Regions from separate parts of the Cohnella massiliensis genome, predicted to be linked through region 2. Evidence: predicted binding sites of a transcription regulator. Region 2 holds the regulator's gene; the other holds the start of a gene.
What was found. The regulator LexA, encoded in region 2, represses DNA repair genes until DNA is damaged. The targets are predictions, from matches to a motif close to CGAACATATGTTCG.
Positions count from the first base shown of each region.

Region 1 (9,615 bases), on a different contig from region 2:
TGAGCATGGCGACCTTTATGTATCACGGGTTCGTGAAAAACGTGCCCAAGGAGCTGGAAGAAGCCGCGCTGATCGACGGAGCGGGCAAAGTCCGGGTATTTGGGGGAATCGTCTTTCCGATCTTAAAGCCGATTTCCACTACGCTGGCCATTTTGAACGTGCTCTGGATCTGGAACGACTTTTTGCTTCCTTCGCTCGCGCTGATTAAGCCGGAAGACCGGACGCTGCCGCTGTCGACGTTTTATTTTTTCGGAAAATACACCTCGAATTACGGGGTGGCGATGGCCGCGCTCGTGCTGTCGATCATTCCCGTTATCGTATTTTATTTTGCCATGCAAAAGCAGATTATCGATGGCGTTGTTGAAGGAGCCGTTAAATAATGAATGAAATACCCGACCTTATCGCGGAAGCGAATCGGCACATTTCCTCCGTCCGCGATGCGGTCGCGCGCAGCGGATGGAAGCCGCGTTACCATTTGTCGCCCCAGGCGGGCTGGATGAACGATCCGAACGGCTTTATTCATTTTCGCGGCAAATACCACGTGTTTTTCCAGCATTGTCCGTTCAAGCCCGAATGGGGCCCGATGTATTGGGGGCATATGATCAGTCCCGACCTCGTTCATTGGAGGCATCTTCCGATCGCGCTTGCGCCGGACCAGGAGTACGATCGCGACGGCTGCTTCTCGGGCAGCGCGATCGAAGCCGATGGCAAGCTGTACCTGATGTACACCGGCAATGTTTGGACCGGTCCGGATCAGGCGGCCGACCTGCTTCAGACGCAGTGCCTCGCTGTCAGCGAAGATGGCGTCCGCTTCGTCAAGCTGCCGGAAAATCCGGTCATCGGCGCGACGCCCGAAGGGGACATCCACCCATTCCATTTCCGCGATCCGAAGGTTTGGAAACAGGGGGATCTTTACTATTGCGTCATCGCGTCCCGCAGCAAAAACGAAATCGGCCAGGCGCTGCTGTACCGTTCGGCCGATCTCAAACAGTGGGAATTCGTCAACGTCATGGCCAAGGGCGGGCGCAATCCGGGTTATATGTGGGAGTGTCCGGACGTGTTTCAATTAGACGGCAAGGACGTGCTCGTCTTGTCCCCGCAGGGAATGAAACCCGAGGGCTACTTGTACCGCAACAAGGACCAATCGGGGTACGTGCTCGGCAAGCTCGATCCGGAGACTGGCATGATGTCCCATGGCCCGTTCCGCCTGCTGGACTACGGCTTTGATTTTTACGCGCCGCAAACGACGGTCGACGCGCACGGCCGGCGGGTAATGATCGCGTGGATGAACATGTGGGAAAGCCTGATGCCGGAGCGGCGGCATGGCTGGGCCGGCGCTATGACGCTGCCGCGGCGTCTGGAGCTGAGGGAGGACCGGCTGCTCGTATTTCCGGCACGGGAGCTGGAGGCGCTCAGGGGAGAGGGCATCCGCTACGAAAACGTCGAAGTGCGGGGCGGCGAGGAGGTCAACCTGCCGGGCGTGGAAGGCGACAGTCTCGAGTTGGCCGTCGTGCTGCAGGGACGTCCGGCAAGCCGGTTCGGCCTTATGCTCCGCTGCGGCGAAGCGGACGGCGAGCGGACCGTCCTGACATACGACGGCAAGGAAGGCGTTCTGGAGCTGGACCGGAACGCGTCCGGCCAAGGCCCGGGCGGCGAGCGGCAAGCGCCGGTCGCTCTGCGCGAGGGCAAGCTGGCGCTGCGCGTGTTCGTCGACCGGTCTTCCGTCGAAGTGTTCACGGAAGACGGCGAGGTCGCGATGACGGCCCGGATTTATCCCGGCGAGGGGTCGGTCGGCATTCGCTTTTTCGCCGATGGCGGCATGGTCATTCGCGAGCTGGAGAGCTGGGCGCTCGGCGATTGTTACCCGATCGGGAACGAGTCGAACGGAACGGAGGAAACGACCTTATGAGCGATAACGATACATTGCGGCAAGATCGTTCGGCCGACGAGGCGGCCGGACCGTGGTGGAAGGAAAGCGTGGCCTATCAAATTTATCCGCGCAGCTTTCAGGATTCGAACGGCGACGGAGTCGGCGATATTCGCGGCATCATCGACCGCCTCGATTATTTGCAATTTCTCGGCATCGACCTGCTGTGGATTTGCCCGGTCTACGATTCGCCGAACGACGACAACGGGTACGATATTCGCGATTTTCACGCCATTCTCGCCGAATTCGGCACGATGAAGGACATGGACGAGCTGCTGGCGCAAGCGAAGCGTCGGGGCATCCGCATCCTGATGGATTTGGTTGCCAATCATACGTCGGACGAGCATGCCTGGTTCGTCGAGTCGCGTTGCTCCAAGGACAATCCGAAGCGCGACTGGTACATCTGGAAGCCGGGGAAGGACGGCAAGGAGCCGACCAACTGGGAATGCGGCTTCAGCGGCTCGGCATGGGAATACGACGAAACGACGGACGAATACTTTCTACACTGCTTTTCCCGGCGGCAGCCGGATTTGAACTGGGAGAACCCGGATGTCCGCGAGGCGATCTACCGGATGATGGAATGGTGGATGGACAAAGGGATCGCGGGGTTCCGGGTCGACGCCGTTACGTTCATCAAAAAGAACCAGGCTTATCCGCAGTTGGAAAGCCCCGACGGGCGGCCGTACGTGACGGTCAATTGCGCCAGTCTCAATCAGCCGGGCATTCTCGATTTTCTCGGCGAGATGAAGGAACGGGTGCTGGCGCCCCGCGGCGTCGTCACGGTCGCCGAAGCTCCGGGCGTGCCGATCGAAGAGATTCCCCGCTATGTCGACGAAAAAGACGGCGTGTTTTCGATGCTGTTCCAGTTCGACCATATCGAGCTTGACCTGGAGCCCGGCCGCAAGGGCGTGCTGCGGTCGTTCGAGGTGAAGGAGTTCAAGGCGGCGCTGGCCAAATGGCAGTACGAGTCCAACAAAAGCGGCTGGCTCGGCCTGTTTCTCGAAAACCACGATTCGCCCCGCTCGGTGTCCAAATTCGGCAACGACGGTGCGTATCGGAGCCGGTCGGCGAAGGCGCTCGCCGCTTACTATTTTCTGATGCGCGGCACGCCGTTCATCTTCCAGGGCCAGGAAATCGGCATGACGAACGGAAGCTTCGATTCAATCGACGAGTACCGGGACATCGAGAGCGTCAATCTGTACCGCGTTCAGGTCGAGCAGGATCCGGAGGCGACGGCGGAAACCGCGGCCAAGGTGATGCATTTTCTCGCCAACCGCAGCCGGGACCACGGACGGACGCCGATGCAATGGAACGGCGGGCATGCGGCCGGCTTCACCTCGGGCACTCCGTGGCTGAAGCTTAATCCGAACTATGCGGAGATCAATGTGGAGCGGGAGATAAAGGACGAATCGTCCGTGCTTCATTTCTACCGCAAGCTTATTGCGCTTCGCCGCGGGAACAAGGCGCTGGTGTACGGCGCGTTCGAAGAGATCCACGAAGACAGCCCGGAGATCGGCGGCTATGTCCGGACGCTCGGCGAAGAACGCTGGACGGTGCTGTGCAATTTTACGGACCGTGCGGTGGCCGTCGCAGAGCCTGCCGGGGCGCAGCTTGTCCTAACCAATGCGGATAAGCGCGGCGAAGGTGTCTTGGCTCCCTACGAAGCGGTCGTATTCAAGCAATAACCGAATAGCCCTTAATACCTAAACGCCATGTCTGGGCTTAGAGGGCAAAGCCGAATGAAGCGAGCAATCGCCTCTTCGGCTTTTTATTTTGCGTCGATCTCCCCTCTTCATGAAAATTTCATGAACAAAGCGGGAGTTCTTCGTTTACAGATGGTACTTTCTATGACATAATTTTGATGGGTTCCGAGTTTTTGCGACAAATGAAAGGATCGAAATACTGCAAAATTCGACATATTATTACATGGATGTTACATATGATTAGGAAATAAGGAGGATCTCAACGCTTTATGGATAATTCCCTCTCATCCTTGCAGCAAACGCTGGACTTTGTCTGGCTGATTTTCGCGGGCATTCTCGTGTTTTCCATGCAGGCGGGGTTCACGTTGGTCGAAGCCGGGCTCACGAGGGCCAAGCACTCCATCAGCGTCGCGATGAAAAACGTAGCCGACATCATGGTCGCCGTTTTGCTTTTTTCGCTGGTCGGCTTTCCCATCATGTTCGGCGATACGGTCGGCGGCTGGTTCGGCTCGAGCGGATTCTTTTTATCGGGATGGGACGGCGATCCGTGGAACTGGGCGATGATGTTCTTTCAAATCGTCTTCGCCGGCACGGCGGCCACCATCGTTTCGGGAGCGATCGCCGAACGGGCCCGGCTGTTCGCCTATTTAGTGGGAACGGCGGTCGTGACCGTGGTCATCTATCCGGTCGTCGGCCACTGGGTTTGGGGCGACGTGCTGAATCCGGACCAGCAGGGATGGCTGGACGAGCTTGGCTTTATGGATTTTGCCGGCTCAACGGTCGTCCATTCGGTCGGCGGCTGGGTGGCGTTGGCCGCGGCGATCGCGATCGGTCCCCGGATCGGCAAGTACGAGCCGAACGGGAAGAGCAACCGCTTCTCGGCCTCGAATTTGGTGTTGGCGGCGCTTGGGGTGTTTTTGCTGTGGTTCGGGTGGTTCGGCTTCAACGCCGGCTCGACGACGCTCGCCAGCCCCGATATTGCGCTCATTACGCTGAACACGGCGCTGGGCGGAGCGGCCGGGGGCTTCCTGGCGATGGCGGCAAGCTGGATCGTCGACCGGCGTCCGCGTGCGGAGGATATGCTGAACGGCATTCTCGGCGGCCTGGTATCGGTCACGGCGGGCTGCAACGTGTTTACCCCGCTTCATTCGCTGCTTGCCGGCGCGATCGGCGGGCTGCTCGTCGTCGCGGCGATCCGTTTTATCGATCACGTGCTGAAGGTGGACGATGCGGTCGGCGCGATCGGGGTTCACGGCGTTTGCGGGGCGTGGGGAACGCTGGCCGTCGGGATTTTCGGCGAAGCGGACAAGCTCGCGGCCGGATCGCGCTGGGAACAGATCGGCGTTCAGGCGCTTGGGGCCGGCGTCGTGTTCGTTTGGGCGTTCGTCCTCGGGTTTGTCGTCTACTGGCTGCTGAAGAAAACGATCCGGCTTCGCGTTGGCCGGGAGGACGAGCTGATCGGCCTGAACATTTCCGAGCACGGAGCAAGGACGTCGCTGCTCGACACGGTGCGGGCAATGAACGAAATCGCCTCGGAAAAAATCGATCTCACGCGCAAGCTGGAAATCGAGCCGGGAGACGATACGGAGGAACTGAACCGTTCGTTTAACTATTTGTTGGACAAAATCGGCCAGCTTGTCGATCAGGTGAAAGGGCAGACCGGATTCGTCCATTCCAGCTCCGAGCAGATGATGAAGCTGAGCCGGCAGCTGAACGACAACTCCAATCTGCAGGACGAATCCGTAAGGCAGGCGTACGATTATTTTCAACAGATGCAGGCGCGGATGAAGTCGGAAATGGAGACGGACCGGGAAGCGCTGGCCGCGTTCGAACAGTCTATTGCGATCATGAACGGCATTTCGCAGGATATGCGCTCGACCCGGGAGCAGATGAACGAAATGGCAGCGAACATCGGCACGATGGAGGCGGGGCTCGCCGAAGCCGGCGAAGCGATGCGGCGCCTGTCGGAAGCGATGAGCGAGATTTCGGCGTCTTCGGGCCGGAGCGAATCGGTGATCGCTACGATCGACGACATCTCCAAACAGATCGGGCTGCTCGCGCTGAACGCGGGCATCGAAGCCGCGCGGGCGGGGCAATACGGCCAGGGCTTCGCGGTTGTCGCGCAGGAAGTCAAGAAGCTGTCCGGGGAAACGCAGCTGTCCACGCAAAACATTCGCGAGCTGATGCTCCGAATGGGGGCTGCCGTCGTCAGCGGCCGCGAAAGCTCGGCTCATTTCCGCCAAACGTTCGAATACTTGAATGAGGAACTGTCGCGAATTCCCGAGAAGGTGAAGCGCACGGCGTCGGAAATCGAATCGATGTACCAGAAGGCGCGGGGATTCACGGACGAAGTCGAGGAACTGCAGGCGAACGCTTCCGCCATGAAGGACGCCCGCCGGCGTCAATACGACGAACTGGAAGCGATGATGAACCGGATGCGGCGCGTGCTCGACCAAATCGAGGAAAACCGCGCGTTCACCTCGCAAATCGGCGATCGGGTACTGGAGCTGCGGGGCCAAAGCGGCACGCTTGACCTGACGATGCAGAAGTTCAAGACGAAGCCGGAATTGATTCACTAAGGAAAGCGCATGGGCGGAGGCGACGGGGTTCGGATGCCGGCCGGTTGGGTAATCTAACCGTAAACGGCAAAAGGATGTGACCGCCATGAAACAAAGCGTCCGTAAAGTCGCCTTCCTGCTTGCAGACGGCTACGAGGATTCCGAGATGAAAAATCCTTACGACGCGATCGTCGAAAACGGCAACGACCCCGTTATTATCGGCCTTGCCAAAAATCAGGAGCTGCGCGGGAAGAAGGGCACGATTTCCTACCGTTCCCACCTGACGGCCAAGGAAGCGAACCCGGAAGATTACGAAGCCGTTATCATCCCGGGCGGCAAGTCCCCCGCGGCGCTCCGCGAAGACGAAGCGATCGTCGACTTCGTCAAACGGGCGAACGGCAAGGGCATCCCGATCGCCGCGATCTGCCACGGCCCGCAAGTGCTGGCCAGGGCGGGCCTGCTCGGCGGCAAGACGCTGACGGGCTATGCCGGCATTCGCGGCGAGATCGAGGAGGCGGGCGGAACGTTCGTCGACCGGGAAGTCGCGGTGGACGGGAATCTCATCACGTCGCGCGGGCCGCAGGACGAGCCGGCTTTCATTCAGGCCATCATCGACAAGATCGGCGTCTCGGCATATTGAACGGAACGGCTCGAACGGCCGCCCGGCACTGTTTGACGGTGTCGGGCGGCCGTTATTTCGCCGGGGGATCGCGCCGACGCTCATGCCGGCTTCGTTCTCACGGCCGCTGGCCGGAGCAGCGAAGCCGCTGTTGGCGCTCGAGCTCCAGCCGTCCGAATTCCGCCCACAAAATCGCTTCGAACGTGCGGCGTTGAATTTGGTCCAGACGCCGGCTCGCAAGCGAGAAGGTCACGCCGAACCTGGAGGCGATGTGAGCGATCGCTTCGCTTCGCCGTTCGGGCAGGCGGATCTTTTTCAACATGTAATAAGGCATGGACGCATACAGCGCGAACCGGTTCGCTTCGGCCTCCTGATGCTCCAGAAAAGAACGGGGCATCAACGTCTGATTGCCCGCATGCCGCAAAATATGGCACAGCTCGTGAAGAAAGTCCCCCCACTGCTCGGCCCGGCTCAGCCGCTTGTCGATCAGGATGGAGCGCATGCCCGTCCATTCGAGCGCCCGGCTCGAAACGTTCAAATAGTGAACCCAAACGTTGAGCCGGGCCGCCACCTCGTCGATTGTCAGCTGCTCGGGCGTCGCGATGCCGGCTTTTCGCCACAAATTTTCAATCCATTCTTCGAACGGAGTCGGCTGGTAGTATCGCAGCATAAATAAAATGCACCTCGCCCCAGTGGGAATGTATGTTCGGTAAAGAGCGATAAATAAAAGCCCATGCGGGCGTTAATCGCGGTACGTCAGATCGGGTTCCGTCATTCCCCTTGCCGGTCTCCAGGTTTGCGGCCTTTCTCTTTCTCCCGAATGAACTCCCAGAATCTGCGCATCTCCGCTTTCCGCTCCTCCGGCGCTTCCAGGTAGTCCTTGAAAAAAATGCCGTGCTCCGGGTTCCGGATGAATTGCTCGAACGCTTCCGAGGAGTTCGGCTGCCATTCGTCGGTTCGGCCCAGCAAATAATCGGCCGTCGTATGATAATATTCCGCGAACCTGAGGAGCATTTCCGGCTCCGGCTTGCGGTCGTCGGATTCGTAACGGGAAAGCTGCACGTTGCTGATGCCGAGGTCTCTGGCCGCGTCCAGTTGCGTTTTGCCCAAGCTGTCTCTTCGTTCGCGAAGCCGCCTGCCCAGCGTCATGACCATCTTCCTTCTTTCGAGATAAGGTAGTTCCAGTATACCATATTTTCCGATTCGGCAAAATAAAGAATCTAAATTTGTCCAAAAGGATTGACATTTACCGTTTTGGCAAAATATAATCGAACACACGTTCCCTTTCGGAGATTCGCATGGGGGCGGCCGACTTTGTTGTTTTTCGCAGTTTTCGCATATCGTATGTTTGCCAAATTGGCAAAAACCAAAAAAGCAGAAGAGAGCGAGGGTAAAAGCATGGAAAAGGAAGCGACCGTAAGGGGAAACAAGGCGGATTTGGGGAAGGCGACGGCCGAAACGTACCGGGAGACGAGAAGAGGGCTGCTGCTGGCGGCCGACCGGCTCACGAGGGGGATCGCGGCCCTGGAGCCGGTTCGGACGATCGAGCAAATGGACGAGCTGCTCGAACTGGAACGGCAGCGCAAGCTCGTGATCGAGATGATCGCAAGCTGCAATTATGTCATCGAATGGCTGGAAACCGGGAGAAGGCCGGGCAACCGGCGGGGAATCGAGCGGCGGTCGGGCGCTCAGCGCGAAATATTGACGGATCCGGCCCGGCTGCCCGCCGCGGCCGCGGCCGATTCCCGGACAGCAGCCGACGAGGCGGGCGGGAGCGAGCGGCAGAGCCGGATCGAAGCCGCCATGGCGGGACTCACCGAACGGGAACGAGACTGCTACGTGCTCGCCCACGCCCAGTGCTACTCCAATGCGGAAATCGCCGGCCTGCTCCGCATCAGCAAGTCCAGCGTCTCCACCTACGTGCTGCGGGCGCAGCGGAAAATTTCGGCGAACGTCGGCGGCATGTTCCTCGTCGGATGATGTCGTACGAATGCCACTTATAGATGAGGGGCAGGAACATACGTTCCTGTTCCGAAATCGGATCTTGGGAGGGTAAGCAAATTGGCGGCAAAGGATGTGGCGGTTTGTCATGAGAAACACCATCCGTCAGCGGCTCTCCGCTGACATTCCCGCGCTCGGCGGGCGGGTGCTGGAGCCCCATGACGATTACGCGTCGGCGGACAAGCCTTATCTGGTCCTTCAGCAAGGGTGGGAAACCGGCAGCGGAAGCGGGTTTCCCGGGTTCCGCAAGCGCTACGAAGTGTGGCTGCACGAAGCGAAAGCGGCGGGCTTCGATGCCGTCGACCGGTTGGCGGAATCCGTCATCCGGTCGCTGGACGAGCGGACGATGACGGACCCGGATACGGGGGACGCCTTCTTCTGCCGGTACATCGGCACGATCGGCCGCGATCGCGTGGACGGCGAGCGGCAGACGCTGTCGCGGATTTTGCGGTTCGCCGTCGACGCCGTGCAGCCCGCGGCGCTGGCCGAAACCGTCCCGGACGATCCGTGGCTGGAAGCGATCGCCGCTTGGACGAGGGCTTTGCTGGGAGGCTCCTGGCAAGTTTGCCTGAACGAGTGGCCGTCTTCCTATTTGCGCCCCGCCGTGCTTTGGCGGCTCGGCGGCATGGAAACGGGGCCGGGCAACGCGGCGGCGCTCGTCGTTCGCAAAAGGCTGGTCGGCCACGTGGCGGGGCGGACCGATAACGAAGAGCGGGAAGCGGCGGCGCTTTTGGCTTCGAGTCTGAAGCTGGACGGCAAAGTCGTTTTGTCCGCGGCGGACCGGCGCTGGCTGGCCGTCGAGGAGAG
Region 1 covers NZ_LT821257.1:248,176-257,790, reverse strand. Annotated here, with positions in the region: gene B7E11_RS07705 (carbohydrate ABC transporter permease) at 1-380, shown strand, start outside; gene B7E11_RS07700 (glycoside hydrolase family 32 protein) at 380-1,909, shown strand; gene B7E11_RS07695 (alpha-glucosidase) at 1,906-3,612, shown strand; gene amt (ammonium transporter) at 3,900-6,209, shown strand; gene B7E11_RS07685 (type 1 glutamine amidotransferase domain-containing protein) at 6,295-6,828, shown strand; gene B7E11_RS07680 (ImmA/IrrE family metallo-endopeptidase) at 6,926-7,477, opposite strand; gene B7E11_RS07675 (helix-turn-helix domain-containing protein) at 7,579-7,956, opposite strand; gene B7E11_RS07670 (sigma factor-like helix-turn-helix DNA-binding protein) at 8,206-8,787, shown strand; gene B7E11_RS07665 (hypothetical protein) at 8,897-9,615, shown strand, end outside.
Region 1: B7E11_RS07680 (ImmA/IrrE family metallo-endopeptidase) is a predicted target of LexA. The motif match lies at 7,503-7,516, and genes of this name have one in related genera.

Region 2 (9,615 bases):
CTCCTTATCGCTCTGCGCTTTGACCGTTTCGCGTTGCTCCCATTCGATCTTGTGCGCGATCGCATATTCCCGCAGGCGTTCGCCCATTTCCTCGATCGGGTAAAGGTTTTTGAAACGGGAAAACACCCAGTTCCCGCCTTTCACGGTTTCAACGATGATATAACCGGGCTGCTGCACGATTTTGCGGATTTCCGCCGGCTTCAACCGCTTGTACCCCGTAAAGCGCCGGGTTTCCAAAGCATCCTTCGCGATCGACAAATAAGGGCGACGCAAAAAATAAACCAACGCAAGCAGAACGTAAGCGACGACCGTCAGCCAAAACAGCGTCGCGTTTTGCTCGTAGGCGTCCGACCACGGCTGGGAGACGACAATAAAAAACGCCGCGACAAGCAACAGCAAAATCGGCGCGAAATAGCTCCGTCCCTTGAATTTCTCGATTTTGGAACCGGCTGCCGTCAACGCTTGCTTGCCTTCCTTTTTGCGGCGCTTGTTTACCTGTTTCTGATTGCGTTCGATCATTCTCTCCCATGAGCGGGACATTCGGGCTCCTCCTTCGGCTGCTTCCAATCGTGCGTCAATGCTTGGGCGGCGGCGGTTCGTCGGTCCATTCGATGCTGTCCAGCTGCTGTCGAAACTGTTGCCTGATGTTGCCCAAATACTGGCGTCTCAGCTTATCGCGTTCGACTTTTTCCTCTTCCGTCAAACCGACCGATTTATGTTTTCGAGACAGCTCGTTAATTCTGGCGATCAGCTCCTGCATCTTGCGTTCACTCCCCTTCCGTGCCGCTAATCCTTCTATATACTTTGACATTTTCCTTTGTCCGCTGTCAAGGCGAAGACAATCGAAAAAGGCCGCCCTCGTTTGCGGGCCGACCTTAAGATATACGTATATGATCGCGCGCCGTTTCCAAAACTCATGGAAGGACGTCGGCAGGTATGATCAATTTCTGCCCGTCGTCAATCGAGGAAGCCGAAAGGCCGTTTCGCTTCATAATGCGATGGACCGCTTCCCGGGTATCCATCCCGTCCTTCTTGAAATCCGACGCAATAGACCAAAGCGTGTCGCCGGACGAAGCGACAACCGACCTCTCGACGGCCGAGGCTTCCGGAATCGACTCCGGTTCGGCAAACGAGCGCAACAAGCTGAAGCCGGCAAATAAAACGAAGAAAGAAAAAAGAAAGAACAGAACTCTAGCCGCTTTGAAGGAACGAGCCGCCGTTGACGGACGAGAGCCTTCTCCTGCGGCATGCCGGTTGCGCTTATGTACAGAGCTATTGGTTGAATTCATTACCCATACTTGAACCATCGAGCTCACCCCAAACGTTTGTTCTGATCACAGAATAACACGAACATACGTTTGAATCAAGCGTTTTTCGGAACATTTGTTCCCGGAGAACGAATGTTTGTGCGAACTCCGGTTCTATGTTATTATTTACTAAAGAGATCTTATTTCATTCGGGGAGGGCTTCGGCGTGTCGAAGATGTCGAATCGCCAGACAGCGATTTTGGAATTTATCAAGAACGAAGTAAGAGACAAGGGCTACCCGCCGTCCGTCCGCGAAATCGGCGAAGCCGTCGGCCTCGCCTCCAGTTCGACCGTGCACGGCCATTTGGATCGCCTCGAGAAGAAGGGCCTGATCCGCCGCGATCCGACCAAGCCTCGCGCCATCGAAATCCTTGGCGACGACGAGGAGAAGTTCGACCCGTTCGCGCGTTCGGTGCGCCACGTTCCGCTCGTCGGCAAAGTGACCGCCGGCGTCCCGATTACCGCCACGGAGAACATCGAGGAATATTACCCCCTTCCGGTTCATATGGTGGGAGATCAGCCGGTGTTCATGCTGTCGGTCATCGGCTCGAGTATGATCGAGGCGGGCATTTTCAACGGCGATTACGTTATCGTCCGCCAGCAGCAGACAGCCAACAACGGCGACATCGTCGTCGCGATGACCGAGGACGACGAAGCGACGGTCAAGACGTTTTACAAGGAGAAGGACCATATCCGGCTTCAGCCGGAGAACAGCACGATGGAACCGCTTCGGCTCAAGCACGTAACCATCCTCGGGAAAGTGGTCGGGCTTATTCGCAACTTCCATTGATCGGCCAAGCCCGCGCCAAGGCCTCATCCTCTTATCCGGCTTTTCCCGCCCGGGTTCCGAATCCGATCGCGGGGTCCAATTTCTGGGAATGGGTGATGCTGTGAATTCCATGCCGAAGCTGCTGATCGGCGCCGGCGTTCTGCTCATCGTCGTCGGGCTGATCTGGATGGTCGCGGGCCGGTACCTGAATCTGGGCAGGCTGCCCGGGGATCTATCGTTCGAGAAAGGGAACGTCCGCTTCTATTTTCCGATCGTCACCTGCATTTTGATCAGCGTCATTTTATCGGCGATCGCGTATGTCATCCGCTTGTTTACAAAGTCATAACATGCAAAAACACGCCCGTATCGGGCGTGTTTTTGCATGCGTTGTCCGGCATGGCGGCATACATGTCGCCAATGCCACCGCGAGCGGCAGGCGTCTTTCGAAATCAGGAGCCGATATCGACCGGCTCCATCCGGTCATCCCTCTGTATGCCCGTGAGATCGAGGAGCGTAAGCTTCGATGCCGGTTACCCCGTCCAAATGCATGACCCGATAGGAAACGTTGCCGTCGCGAACATTCACCCACAACATGAGGTTGTCGTCCGCTCTTTCGGTTCCATGCGCGGCGGCTCCGGTGCGGCCCAACTGAATATAAGTGCGGTTGTCCTGACGCGAAAACTCGAGCGAGTGAAAATGTCCGGCAAAAACGGTATACGGCCGATCGCCCAGCAGCAATTCGATACGGGCGAATTCCGGGCTATCCGACTTCCAGCCCGGCTTGTGCATGCTGACGAACGTATGCCTTGCGTCCTCATTTTCGGCCAGCACTTTCTCGAAAAACGCCAGCTGCCGGTCGCCGATTCCGATACCTACTTTCGACATCTCCTGCAATTGGTCCGGGGTCAGGCGGCTGACGATTTCGTCGTAAAACTCCTTCATATAGTCCAGCGTGCGCTCAGGCTCGCGATGTACCTTTTCCGTCGCGCGCTTGACCAGATCGATGAACTCGTCCGACATCTCTTCGAACGGATCTTCCGTATTCAACGTCAGAAAAAGCGTATCGCCGACCCGAAACGCGTAGTAATCCGCTCCTTTGCGTTCGCGCCATACGTCGACCATCGCCTGCGTACCGTAATCGTGGTTGCCGACCGTCTGAAAGAACGGCAAGCCGGTCGCCGCGATTTGACCGTCGATATACTCCCATTCTTCGCGCGCTTTCGCGGCGTCCTTCCAGTAGCCTTCCACCAGGTCCCCGACAAAGAGGACAAAATCCGGCCTCAAATCTTTCAGCAGTTCCAGCGCTTGCTCGAACACTCCGGCGGTCATCATGCCGCTGCGGTCCCCCATAACGGCGAAGGAGAAGTTTCCGTTCAACCCTTCGGGCAATTGCCCGAACCACGGACGCTTGTCCGTGGCGAACCGGCTTTCGTCAATAAACATTTCGTTGCGCTTGCGATCCAATGAGGTCGTCATTTTCGTTACGCTTCCTTTCCGAATTTCAATATTGGCCATATAAACAGTGTGCAGGTTGTATGTAAGTTGTGTGTTAACGAACCGACTCCTTTTTGTTAAATTTTATAGAAAAAAAATAAAAAACGAGCTTCGAAAAGCCCGTCGTTCTCTTTATATAATTCCGTTCATAATCAAACTTTCATAAGTCACCGTATAAATTTCCAAAATCGCCGCTTTGGCCGCTTCCAGATCTCCCCTGACAAGCGCCTCGTACGCTTTCCGGTTCGATTCCAGCGATTTGCTCGGCTTATGCTGCGGGAATTGCTTGCGATAGGAAATGATTTTGAATAAAAATCGGCCTCTCGTCTGCTCGAGCACGCCCAGCATGTGCTGATTGTGAATCGTTCGAATGATCGTTTCGACAAACAGCAGAAAGCTTTCGTAATAGCCGGGGACGTCATTGGCTTCCTTCGCCTCGATTTGACGCTCGAGATGGCTGCCGAGCGCCTGCAGGTCGAACGTCAACCCGCGTCTTTCCGCCGTGTTGATGACGTAAAGCTGCATCGAAATGAGCACTTCGATCATTTCCGCATATTCGCGAAACGAAATTTCCTTGACCATAACCCCGCGCCCGCGAAACGATTCGACGAACCCTTCCGTCACGAGCAAAGAAATCGCCGCCCTGATCGGCGTCCGGCTCATTTGCAGCTGCTCGGCAAGATCGTTTTCCGAGAGCAGCGTGCCGGGCAAATATTCCGCCGCGATGATTCTCCGGCGAAGTTCCTGATAGGCCCTTGTTTCCAATGTTGGGGGAGACATGTTCCGCACAAATCCTTTGCTTTTTTTAAATTAATGTTAGCAAAACGAACCGACATTTAAAAGAATGGAATTGTTATCCGAATGTTAAATGCATGTTAGAAACTTCATCTTTTGTTTAGCGCATCCGATAATGAATGCAGGGGGAGGTGGAACGAATGGACGTCGGAGCTCTATCGATCTCGTTAAGTCAATCCGCGCTCAAGCAATCGGTGGGGATCCAAGTGCTGGCGATGGCGAAAAACCAGGCGGAAATCCAGGGCCAAATGTTCGTGCAAATGGCGAGCCAAAGCCTCGATCCGAATTTGGGCGGCAAGCTGGATATTAAAGTCTGATCGGCAAAAAGAGGCCCCTCCCGGCATGCAGATGCCGGGCGAGCGGCCTCTCTTTATTGCGCGTTCCTATTCCTCCGCCGGCTGTTCCGCCAGCTCGCCGACCGGCACGCTCAATTCCCGCTCCGGATGGTCCAGCGGGAACACGCGGGCCATTTCGGTGTCCTCGTCGACATGCTGGATGTAAACCGGAGTTCCGTCGAGCGTCACATTCGCCATGATCGGCGATTCGGCGATTTCCGATGCGCGCTGCGTGTTCATCCTATCCCCTCCTGTCCGCCTTTGCGGCGACGATTCCGTATCAGTATGGCCTTGGATCGGAACATCATGCGTCCGAGGCCGTACACGAAAAAATCCCCCGGCGCCGAAGCGCCAAGGGATTTCCATCGTTCGTTTCTCAATACGTCATCAAATATTGGTCCCGCTCCCACTGGTGAATTTGGGTCCGGTACATGTCCCATTCGATCGCTTTCAGCTCGTAGAAATAGCTCAACGCGTGGTCGCCGAGAGCGTCGCAGATGACTTCGTCGCGCATCAGCTCGTTCAGCGCTTCGTGCAGGTCGACCGGGAGGCTTGGAATGCCGGCGTCGATCCGCTCTTCGTCGGTCATAACGTAAATGTTGCGGTCGACCGGCGCCGGAAGGGGCAGCTTCCGCTTGATGCCGTCCAGGCCCGCCTTCAGCATGACCGCCAGGGCCAAATACGGGTTGGCGGCCGGATCGGGATTGCGGACCTCGACGCGCGTGCTGAGTCCGCGGGAAGCCGGAATCCGGATCATCGGGCTGCGGTTGCTCGCCGACCAGGCGACATAGCACGGCGCTTCGTATCCGGGAACGAGGCGCTTGTACGAATTGATCGTCGGATTCGTAATGACGGCCAGTCCGCGAGCATGGTGCAAGATGCCCGCCATGTATTGGCGCGCGACGGTGCTCAGGCCCAGCTTGTCGTTTTCGTCATAGAACGCGTTCTCGCTGCCGGTAAACAGCGATTGATGGCAGTGCATGCCGGAACCGTTGATTCCGAATAACGGCTTGGGCATGAACGTCGCATGCAGGCCGTGCTGGCGCGCGATCGTTTTGACCACTAACTTGAACGTCTGGATCTGGTCGGCCGCACGGATCGCGTCCGCGTATTTAAAATCGATTTCGTGTTGGCCCGGGGCGACCTCGTGGTGCGAAGCTTCGATCTCGAAGCCCATTTCCTCCAGCGTCAGCACGATATCGCGGCGGCAGTTCTCGCCGAGATCGGTCGGCGCGAGGTCGAAATAACCGCCCTGGTCGTTCAATTCGGTCGTCGGATTGCCTTTCTCGTCGGTCTGGAACAGGAAAAATTCCGGCTCCGGGCCGACGTTCATCGCGGTGAAGCCCATCTCGGCGGCTTCCTCCAGCACCCGTTTCAAAATGCCGCGCGGATCGCCCGCGAACGGCGTGCCGTCCGGCATGTATACGTCGCAAATAAGGCGGGCGACTTTGTCTTCCGTCACCCAAGGGAATACGACCCATGTGCTCAGGTCCGGGTACAAATACATGTCGGACTCTTCGATTCTTACATAGCCTTCGATCGAAGAGCCGTCGAACATCATCTTGTTGTCGAGCGCCTTCTCCAATTGGCTGACGGGAATTTCGACGTTTTTGATAATTCCCATCAAATCGGTAAATTGCAAGCGGATGAATCGAACGTTCTCTTCTTTGGCAATCCGCAAAATATCCTCGCGCGTGTAGCTCATGGGAACCTCCTCAAAAATTCTGGATTCTCAGATCGGGAAGACGTTTACTTGTTCTTGAAAAAACGCGACAGCTCGCCCTGAATGAGCGACACCTGCCCCGGGCGCTTGCCCTGCATCAGCTGCTGCTTCAGCATGCGGTGCAGCTGCGAATCCGACAGCTCGCGCCGCTTGACTTCGGTTTGCTCGTTTATGATCGTTCTGTCGTCGCTGTCTTCCCCTACCGGGATCATCACTTGCTTGATTCCGGCGATATTGACGCCTTTCTCGATTAGCGCTTTGATTTCCAGCAGACGTTCGACATCGTTAAAAGAAAACATTCGTTGGTTGCCTGCCGTCCGGGCCGGTTGAATCAATTCATGTTGTTCGTAGTACCGGATTTGCCGGGCCGTCAGGTCCGTCAGCTTCATGACGATGCCGATCGGAAACAGCGCCATATTCCTGCGTATCTCGTCCCCAGCCATAACATCAACCTTCCATCATCAAGCATAAATTTTGTAAACACTTCCATTGTACCCTCATTACAAATACGTGTCAAGGAATGTAAGGTTTAAGGCGTAAATTTCTTCTCGCAAATTGACGGATTCGTGTCGATTCCGGTCAGAGCAGTCCGCGTTCCCGCAAGTCCGATAACGCTTGATGGACCGCCAGCTTGACATGGGCGTACGTTAGGCCGCCCTGCATAAACGCAATGTAAGGTTCGCGGATCGGCGCGTCCGCCGAAAGCTCAAGACTGCCCCCCTGCACGAACGTGCCGGCCGCCATAATGACCGGGTGCTCGTATCCGGGCATGTCCCACGGTTCGGGAACGACGTGGGCATCCACGGCCGCGGATTTCTGAATGGCCTGAACGAATGCGATCAAATGCTCGGCGGACGTAAAGCGGATCGCCTGGATCAGGTCGGTCCGGTCGTCGTTCCAGGCGGGATGCGTCTCAAACCCGAGCGATTCGAACACGGCCGCCGCGAACACGCTGCCCTTTACCGCCTGGCTGACGAGCAGCGGCGCCATGTACAACCCTTGAAAAATCGATCGCGTCGTTCCGAGCATCGCGCCGACTTCGCCCCCGATTCCGGGCGCGGTCAACCGGTAAGCCGCCAGCTCGACCAGCTCGCGCCGTCCGGCGATGTAGCCGCCGCTTGCCGCAAGTCCGCCTCCAGGGTTTTTGATCAGCGATCCGGCGATCAGATCGACGCCGACTTCGGGAGGCTCCTTGTCCTCCGTAAATTCGCCGTAGCAATTGTCGACGAAGACGATCGCGTCCGGCTTGATCGCTTTCAACTGCCGAACCATCTCGCCGATCTCGGCGACGGTGAAGGAAGGCCGCCAATCGTAGCCGCGCGAGCGCTGAATGGCGAACACTTTCGTGCGCTCCGTCACGGACGCGCGAACGGCATCCCAATCCACGCTCCCGTCCTCCCGAAGCGGAGCGACGACCGAGCGGACGCCCCAGTCCGCAAGGGAGCCGGTGCCGTCCCCGGGCTTTCCGATCACTTTGTGGAGGGTGTCGTACGGCTTGCCCGTCACGAACACGATTTCGTCCTGCGGACGCACAACGCCGAACAGGGCGATGCCGATCGTATGGGTTCCCGATACGAAATGAGGGCGAACGAGGGCGGCTTCCGCTCCGAACGCCTCGGCGTATACTTCGTCCAGCAATTCCCTCCCCCGGTCGTTATATCCGTACCCGGTCGACGATGCGAAATGAAAATCGCTCACCTTGTTCCGCTGAAACGCCCGAATGACCTTCCACTGATTGCGCTGGGCGATTTCGTCGATTTCCTTCAATTTCCCCGCGGCCTTCTCTTCCGCCGACTTCTCCAGGCTGTCCCATTGCCCATTCCATTGTGCCATTGCTAACAAGCTCTCCAATCTTTAGTCCGAACCGGGTTCGACCGGGTTTTCGTTAGTCTCTTTTTCTACGTTGTCCACTCGAAAAGGTTCCAACAAGCGCCCCCACTTTTCCATGTCGGCATGATTCAGCCGAATGTCGAGCAGCAGCCAATCGTCTTCCGTCCGCTGCTCCTTCACGTCGCCGACCCGGTAGGCAAGCGCCGCCAAGTCGCCGCGCGACGCGGGAATCCGCAACACGCACCGGTCGCCGGGCAGCGCGTCTTCCAGCTTCATCAGCAGCCTGTCCAAATCCCGCCGATCCATTGCGCTGATGCGAAGCGCGTCGCCCCCGCCGCTCAGCAGCGGAAAATCGCTCGCCGATACGGCGTCGATTTTATTGTAAACGAGCAGAGTCGGCTTTGCCGCCGCCCCCAATTCGGCGAGCACCTGCTCCACCACTTCGCGCTGCCGGTCCCGCATCGACGATGAAGCGTCAACCACATGAAGAAGCAAATCCGCTTCGTTCGCTTCCTCCAGCGTGGACCGGAACGCCGCGACGAGATCGTGGGGCAGATTCTGGATAAAACCGACCGTATCGGTCAGCAGCACTTCTTTGCCGCCGGGGAGCCGCAGCGTCCGCGTCGTCGGATCGAGCGTCGCGAACAGCTTGTCCTCGGCCAGCACGTCGGCGTTCGTCAACTGCCGGAGCAGCGTCGATTTGCCGGCGTTCGTATAGCCGACGAGCGCGATCTGCACGACGCCGGCTTTTTTCCTTCTTTCCCGATGCAGTTCGCGGTGCGCGGTCACCTCTTGCAGTTGGCGTTTCAGCTCGCCGATCCGGTTGCGGATATGCCGCCGGTCCGTCTCCAGCTTCGTTTCGCCGGGTCCGCGCGTGCCGATGCCGCCGCCGAGCCGGGACAAATTTTTCCCGTGGCCGGAAAGCCTCGGAAGCAAATACGTCAGCTGCGCCAGCTCCACCTGCAAAATGCCCTCGCGCGTCTTCGCCCGCCCGGCGAAAATATCGAGGATGAGCTGCGTCCTGTCGATGATCTTGGCATCCAGCGCATCCTCGAGATTGCGAACCTGCGCGCCCGTCAGCTCCTGATCGAATATCGCCGTATCGATGTTCTCCTCGGCGATCCGGCGCTTGATTTCCTCCGCCTTGCCCTTGCCGACGAACCATTTCGAGTCGGGAACGTCGCGGTATTGCATCATCGTTCCGGACACTTCGACGCCCGCGGTTTCGGCCAAGTTCACCAATTCCGCAAGCGATTGCTCCGGATCGGAGCCGCTTCTAGCGCTGGCGTCGGTGACCAGGCTGACGAGCAGCGCCCGCTCCCGCCTTCCGGCGCCCGTTTCATATGTACTCGGCTTCATTAA
Region 2 covers NZ_LT821259.1:2,243,039-2,252,653, forward strand. Annotated here, with positions in the region: gene B7E11_RS24190 (hypothetical protein) at 1-540, opposite strand, end outside; gene B7E11_RS24195 (DUF896 domain-containing protein) at 575-760, opposite strand; gene lexA (transcriptional repressor LexA) at 1,474-2,097, shown strand; gene B7E11_RS24210 (DUF2905 domain-containing protein) at 2,198-2,422, shown strand; gene B7E11_RS24215 (metallophosphoesterase family protein) at 2,557-3,552, opposite strand; gene B7E11_RS24220 (GntR family transcriptional regulator) at 3,703-4,350, opposite strand; gene B7E11_RS24225 (YjfB family protein) at 4,506-4,682, shown strand; gene B7E11_RS24230 (H-type small acid-soluble spore protein) at 4,749-4,940, opposite strand; gene glnA (type I glutamate--ammonia ligase) at 5,077-6,405, opposite strand; gene B7E11_RS24240 (MerR family transcriptional regulator) at 6,450-6,866, opposite strand; gene B7E11_RS24245 (methionine gamma-lyase family protein) at 7,003-8,256, opposite strand; gene hflX (GTPase HflX) at 8,278-9,612, opposite strand.